Regions from separate parts of the Streptomyces sp. NPDC029152 genome, predicted to be linked through region 2. Evidence: predicted binding sites of a transcription regulator. Region 2 holds the regulator's gene; each other region holds the start of a gene.
The links. Region 2 encodes HrcA, which represses chaperone genes, less so after heat shock. Its sites were predicted from a motif close to TTNGCACTCNGNNNNNCNGAGTGCNAA; they were not measured.

Region 1: groES (co-chaperone GroES) is a predicted target of HrcA. The motif match lies at 862-888, and genes of this name have one in related genera.
Region 3: groL (chaperonin GroEL) is a predicted target of HrcA. The motif match lies at 1,232-1,258, and genes of this name have one in related genera.

Annotation. Positions count from the first base shown of each region.
Region 1 covers NZ_JBVHWR010000008.1:134,032-136,295, reverse strand. The annotation lists gene groL (chaperonin GroEL) at 1-261, opposite strand, end outside; gene groES (co-chaperone GroES) at 407-715, opposite strand; gene ACZ4V6_RS18905 (polysaccharide deacetylase family protein) at 999-1,694, opposite strand; gene ACZ4V6_RS18900 (polysaccharide deacetylase family protein) at 1,691-2,264, opposite strand, start outside.
Region 2 covers NZ_JBVHWR010000001.1:544,991-547,254, reverse strand. The annotation lists gene dnaJ (molecular chaperone DnaJ) at 1-566, opposite strand, end outside; gene hrcA (heat-inducible transcriptional repressor HrcA) at 567-1,583, opposite strand; gene ACZ4V6_RS02325 (MBL fold metallo-hydrolase) at 1,747-2,264, shown strand, end outside.
Region 3 covers NZ_JBVHWR010000011.1:118,344-120,607, reverse strand. The annotation lists gene groL (chaperonin GroEL) at 1-1,069, opposite strand, end outside; gene ACZ4V6_RS23435 (cold-shock protein) at 1,397-1,600, opposite strand; gene ACZ4V6_RS23430 (MoaD/ThiS family protein) at 2,042-2,264, opposite strand, start outside.

The DNA.
Region 1 (2,264 bases), on a different contig from region 2:
GCCGTCACCCGCGATGTCGTTGGTCTTGGTCGCCACCTCCTTCACCAGCTGGGCGCCGAGGTTCTCGTACGGGTCCTCGATCTCGACCTCGCGGGCGATCGTGACACCGTCGTTGGTGATGGTGGGGGCGCCGAACTTCTTGTCGATGACGACGTTGCGGCCCTTGGGGCCGATCGTCACCTTGACCGTGTCGGCAAGCTTGTTGACGCCGCGCTCGAGGGCGCGACGGGCGTCCTCGTCGAACTTCAGGATCTTCGCCATGGGAGCGGGAGCCCTCTCGGAAATCTGATCTAACGGAAAACAGACTGCGCCCCTCGCGCCCGGCTTCTCATCGGTCGCGGGGGCCAGGGGCGCAGCTGTCGAGCAGAGTCGAGGTGAGTCGACCTACGACGTGCTTCTCGACGTCTTACTTCTCGATGATCGCGAGCACGTCGCGGGCCGAGAGGACGAGGTACTCCTCGCCGTTGTACTTCACCTCGGTGCCGCCGTACTTGCTGTAGAGCACGACGTCGCCGACGGTGACGTCGAGCGGAAGACGGTTGCCGTCCTCGAAGCGGCCCGGGCCCACGGCCAGGACGACGCCCTCCTGGGGCTTCTCCTTGGCAGTGTCCGGAATGACCAGGCCCGAAGCCGTGGTCTGCTCGGCGTCGAGCGGCTGGACCACGATGCGGTCCTCGAGCGGCTTGATGGCAACCTTGGAGCTGGCGGTCGTCACGATCCGACCTCCCCCTTCGGAGATCTCACGGGGTTAACTGTCTGAGGTGGCGACCAGGTGGATCCGTCGTCGCGGGTGCCGGACCTGCCCGTCGCGTTGTTGGCACTCTCCGGGGGGGAGTGCCAGAGCCGAGACTATGACCGCGATTAGCACTCGGTCAAGCGGAGTGCCAATGCCCGCGGCGCGTCGGCGGACTTTCTCGCGCGGACACCGGTTCTTCGGCCCGCCCGGCGCGGGTGCGGGCGTCGTCCGGAGCGCCGGAACGGCGGCCCGTCCGCGGAGGTCAGAGGTAGTCCTCCAGGCGGCCCGCTCGCAGCCCCTGCCGCTCGATCCGCCGCAGCAGTTCCTCCGTGCGGGCCGGGGCGGTGACGGAGACGATGTCGCCGGGGTGCAGGCGGGGGGCGCCGCGGGTGTAGGCCAGGGTGCCGTCGGCGGTCAGTTCGGCCCGCCACAGGACGACGGCCGTGATGCCGCAGTCGGCGGCGGCGCGCAGGGTCGTCGGGTCGTACCGGCCGTAGGGCGGGCGGAAGAGGCGGGGCCGGACGCCGAAGCGGGAGTGGAGCTTGGTCTGCTGGCCGCAGATCTCGGCGCGCTGGCCGGCGCGGGGCAGGCCGCGCAGGGAGCGGTGGTCGAGGGTGTGGTTCTGCAGGCTCGCGCCGGCCGAGCGCAGCCGGGCGAAGTGGCCGTACGCCGGCCCGGCCACGGTGTCGGTGAGGAACAGGGTGACCGGGAGCCGTCGTTCGCGGACCAGGGCGGCGAGGCGGAGGTCCCGGTCGGCGCCGTCGTCGTAGGTGAGGAAGACGACCCTGTCGGTGGTGCGGACGTGGTCCAGGACGGCGGGCGTCGCGCGGCCCCGCCCGCCGTCCCCGGCCGGTTTCCCTGCCGTGGACCGGCCGGCGGGGCCGGCGAACTGGGCGCAGCCCGTGAGCAGTACGGCGGCCAGGGCGGCCCCGGCCGGCCGGAACCGCCCCCGCCTCACAGGTAGTCCTCCAGCCGGGCCACCGCGTACCCCTCGGCGGTGACCCGGTCCAGGAAGCGGCGGACCATGTCCGTCATCGTGCCGTCCCAGTCGCCGCGGCCCCGGAAGTGGGTGAGGACGATGTCGCCCGGGTGGAGGTCCTGGTCCCACTCGCGGTACTCCCAGTGGTCGACGTAGACCTCCTCGTTCCAGATCGGCGCGTACTTGACGCCGCAGGACTTCGCGGCGCGCAGGGTGTCCCGGTTGTAGTTGCCGAAGGGCGGGCGGAAGAGGGCCGGGCGCTTGCCGTAGCGCTTCTCGATCACCTCCTGCATGCCGCAGATCTCGTGCTCCTGCTGCGCGTAGGAGAGCGCCGGGAGGTAGGGGTGGCTCAGGGTGTGGCTGTTGAGGGTGACCCCGCGGGCCTGCATCTCCTCGAAGTAGCCGTAGTCGTCCTTGATCTCGTCGTCGGTGAGGAAGACCGTGTACGGGATCTCCAGCTCGCTCATCATGCGCAGGAACGCCGGGTCCTTCTCGGCGCCGTCGTCGATGGTGAGGAAGAGGATCCTCTCCTTCGTGGGGACGGTGGTG
Region 2 (2,264 bases):
CACTGGGGGCAGGGCCGGGAGGTCATGACCTGGCCCAGGAAGGACCGGGTGACCTGCGACACCTCGCCGCGGCCGCGGCACATGTCACACGTCTGGGCGCTGGTGCCCGGGGCCGCGCCCTCGCCGTTGCAGGTGTTGCAGACGACCGCCGTGTCGACCTGGATGTCCTTGGTCGTACCGAAGGCGGCCTCGTCCAGCTCGACCTCGAGGCGGATCATCGCGTCCTGGCCCCGGCGGGTGCGCGAGCGCGGACCGCGCTGCGACGCCGTGCCGAAGAACGCGTCCATGATGTCCGAGAAGTTCCCGAAGCCGCCCGCGCCGAAGCCGCCCGCGCCACCGCCGCCGGCCTGCGACAGCGGGTCGCCGCCGAGGTCGTAGACCTGCTTCTTCTGCGGGTCCGACAGCACCTCGTAGGCGGCGTTGATCTCCTTGAACCGCTCCTGGGTCTTCGGATCGGGATTGACGTCCGGGTGCAGCTCGCGGGCGAGCCTCCGGAACGCCTTCTTGATCTCGTCCTGGGACGCGTCGCGGCGTACGCCGAGTACGGCGTAGTAGTCCGTGGCCACCTACGACTCCGCCAGGATCTGTCCGACGTACCGTGCCACTGCGCGTACCGCTCCCATCGTTCCCGGGTAGTCCATGCGGGTCGGTCCGACCACGCCGAGCTTGGCAACCGCCTCGCCGCCCGAACCGTAGCCCACCGACACGACGGACGTGGAGTTGAGTCCTTCGTGGGCGTTCTCGTGACCGATACGGACGGTCACGCCCGGATCCTTCGCCTCGCCGAGCAGCTTGAGGAGCACGACCTGCTCCTCCAGCGCCTCCAGCACCGGCCGGATCATGAGGGGGAAGTCGTGCCCGAAGCGGGTGAGATTGGCGGTGCCGCCGATCATCAGCCGCTCCTCGTTCTCCTCGACCAGCGTCTCCAGCAGGGTGGAGAGCACGGTGGAGACCGTACCGCGGTCCTCGGCCTCGAAGGCCTCCGGCAGATCCTCGACCAGGCTCGGGACGTCCGAGAAGCGGCGGCCCGCGACCCGGCTGTTGAGCCGCGCGCGCAGGTCCGCGAGGGACGCCTCGCCGAAGGGCGCCGGGCAGTCGACCATCCGCTGCTCGACCCGCCCGGTGTCCGTGATCAGCACGAGCATCAGGCGCGCGGGCGCCAGGGAGAGCAACTCCACGTGCCGCACGGTCGAACGGGTCAGCGACGGGTACTGCACGACGGCGACCTGCCGGGTCAGCTGCGCGAGCAGCCGCACCGTGCGGGCCACCACGTCGTCGAGGTCGACGGCGCCCTCCAGGAAGTTCTGGATGGCACGCCGCTCGGGCGCGGTCATCGGCTTGACGCCGGCCAGCTTGTCGACGAAGAGCCGGTAGCCCTTGTCGGTCGGGATCCGCCCGGCGCTGGTGTGCGGCTGGGCGATGAAGCCCTCGTCCTCCAGGGCCGCCATGTCGTTGCGCACGGTGGCCGGGGAGACGCCGAGGTTGTGCCGCTCGGTGAGGGCCTTGGAGCCGACGGGCTCCTCGGTGCCGACATAGTCCTGGACGATCGCGCGCAGCACCTTCAGCCTGCGTTCACTGAGCATCGCGCACACCTCCAGAAGCCGTCCGCCCGGTGTTCTCCCTGGCACTCTGCGTGTGCGAGTGCCAGACTTCCCCGGCCCAGTGTACGGCCGTGGGGTACGCCCCCGGCAAGGCCGGGGCGCCGCCGTCGTGCCCGGGGGCCTCCGCGGCGCTAGCGTCGCCGTCGTGACGGTGACTTGGGAAGACCTGGGATGGGAGCGGCTGGCGGCCGGGGCGGGCCGGTGCCGCCTGCCGGTGTGGGACTGCACGGCGGGGCTGGTCGTCGGCGCGGATGCGGCGCTGCTGGTGGACGCCGGATCGAGCCTCGCCGAAGGCGCGCGGTTGCGCAGGGCGGCGCAGGAGCTCGCCGGCCGCCGTGTGACGCATCTCGCGCTGACCCACCCGCACTTCGACCACGTCCTCGGGGCGGCGGCGTTCGCGGGCGCCGAGGTGTTCGGCGCGGCGGGCGCGGACGCGGTCCTGGCCCGGGGCCGGGAGGCGCTGCGGGCGGACGCGGTGGCCGAGGGCCTGGACCCCCGGCTCGCCGAGGAGGCCGTGGACGCCCTCGTCGCGGTCCGCCACGAGGTGCGCGGCGAGTGGACGCTCGACCTGGGCGGCGGCCGGCGGGCGCTGCTGGCCGACGTGGGCCCCGGGCACACCGGTCACGACCTCGCGGTGCTGGTGCCGGGCGACCCGCGGACCGT
Region 3 (2,264 bases), on a different contig from region 2:
CCGAGTCGCTGTTCTCGATCTCGGCGCGGATCTGGTTGACCCGGCCCTGGACCTGGTCGGCGGAGCCGGCGCCGTCCACGATCGTGGTCTCGTCCTTGGTGATGACGACCTTGCGCGCCTTGCCCAGCAGGTCGAGCGTGGCGTTCTCCAGCTTGAGGCCGACCTCCTCGGAAATGACCTCGCCGCCCGTGAGGATGGCGATGTCGCCGAGCATGGCCTTGCGGCGGTCGCCGAAGCCCGGGGCCTTGACGGCGACGGACTTGAAGGTGCCGCGGATCTTGTTGACGACCAGGGTCGACAGGGCCTCGCCCTCGACGTCCTCGGCGATGATCAGCAGCGGCTTGCCCGACTGCATGACCTTCTCCAGGAGCGGGAGCAGGTCCTTGACGTTGGAGATCTTGGAGTTGGCGATCAGGATGTACGGGTCGTCGAGGACGGCCTCCATACGCTCCATGTCGGTGGCGAAGTACGCCGAGATGTAGCCCTTGTCGAAGCGCATACCCTCGGTGAGCTCCAGCTCCAGACCGAAGGTCTGGGACTCCTCGACGGTGATGACGCCTTCCTTGCCCACCTTGTCCATGGCCTCGGCGATGAGCTCGCCGATCTGGGTGTCGGCTGCGGAGATGGAGGCCGTGGAGGCGATCTGCTCCTTGGTCTCGACATCCTTGGCCTGCTCGAGCAGGGCGGCGGAGACGGCCTCGACGGCCTTCTCGATACCGCGCTTCAGGGCCATCGGGTTGGCACCGGCGGCCACGTTGCGCAGACCCTCGCGCACCAGGGCCTGGGCGAGGACGGTCGCGGTGGTCGTACCGTCACCGGCGACGTCGTCCGTCTTCTTGGCGACTTCCTTGACCAGCTCGGCGCCGATCTTCTCGTACGGGTCCTCGAGCTCGATCTCCTTGGCGATGGAGACACCGTCGTTGGTGATCGTGGGCGCGCCCCACTTCTTCTCGAGGACGACGTTGCGGCCCTTGGGGCCGAGCGTCACCTTGACGGCGTCCGCGAGCTGGTTCATGCCGCGCTCGAGGCCGCGCCGCGCCTCCTCGTCGAACGCGATGATCTTGGCCATGTGAAGTGGTCCCTCCAGGACTGGGGGTGATTCCTTCGGACCGCGCCCGCGCCCGCGACGGACGGCTCGCCGGCCTCGTGGGTTCCTTCCCCACCCGGCCCGCGGGCCTCACCGACCCGGTCCTTCGTTGTCACTCTCACCTTCAGAGTGCTAACGCAATGATTAGCACTCGGCCCGTCCGAGTGCAAGGTGCGCCCGCGAAGCGGGCTCGCCGAGGGGTGGTGGTCGGGCGGCGGCGGGTCCCGGTCCCGGGCAGGCCGAAGGGCCCGTACCCCAGGGGGTACGGGCCCTTCGGAGAAGACCGTTGGCTTGCGCCGGCCGCACGTCTCAGGCGCTGAGGCGAACCATGTCGGCCTGCGGGCCCTTCTGACCCTGCGAGATCTCGAACTCGACCCGCTGGCCTTCTTCGAGGGTGCGGTAGCCGTCCATCTGGATCGCGCTGTAGTGGACGAAAACATCCGCACCACCGTCGACCGCGATGAAGCCGTACCCCTTCTCCGCGTTGAACCACTTGACGGTGCCCTGAGCCATGCCTAACTCCCCTATTACTGGCCCTTGCACAGATCCGCACTTCGCGGATCCGGGTCAGACCTCACCCCCCGATGGGTGGGGGCGTGCGCCGGAACGCGTCGACCGCGGCTGAATGTATCTGTCCAACTGCCGTCTGCAACAGGGCAATCGGACGAGAAATCCGGACGCGAGCGGTCCGGGATATGGGGAGAATTCGCCTGGATCCGGGTCAAGCCGGGCTGCACAAAGCGAACAAAAGCCGCGAAATACACCCACACTTTGGCTACATCTTGTCGGGCCTGCGGCAGGAATTCCGGGGCGCCGGCCTGAAGGCCGCGGGCGCATTCCCCAACTCTACCGCGCTCAATCACATGGAATTGCCCCCTCCGCTTCTTTGGCGGAGAGGGCAGTCCGATGAACTCTGCGTGACACCGGTCACCGAAGGCGACCGGAGCGGGCGGGTCAGCCGCCGGCGACCGCCGGGATGATGGACACGCCGGCACCGTCCGGCGTCGCCGTCTGGAGGCCCTGCTCGAAGCGGACGTCGTCGTCGTTGACGTAGACGTTCACGAAGCGGCGCAGCTTGCCCTGGTCGTCCAGGACGCGGGCGGCGATGCCGGTGTGGTTCTTCTCCAGGTCGGAGATGACATCGGCGAGGGTGGCGCCCTCGGCGGCGACCTCGGCC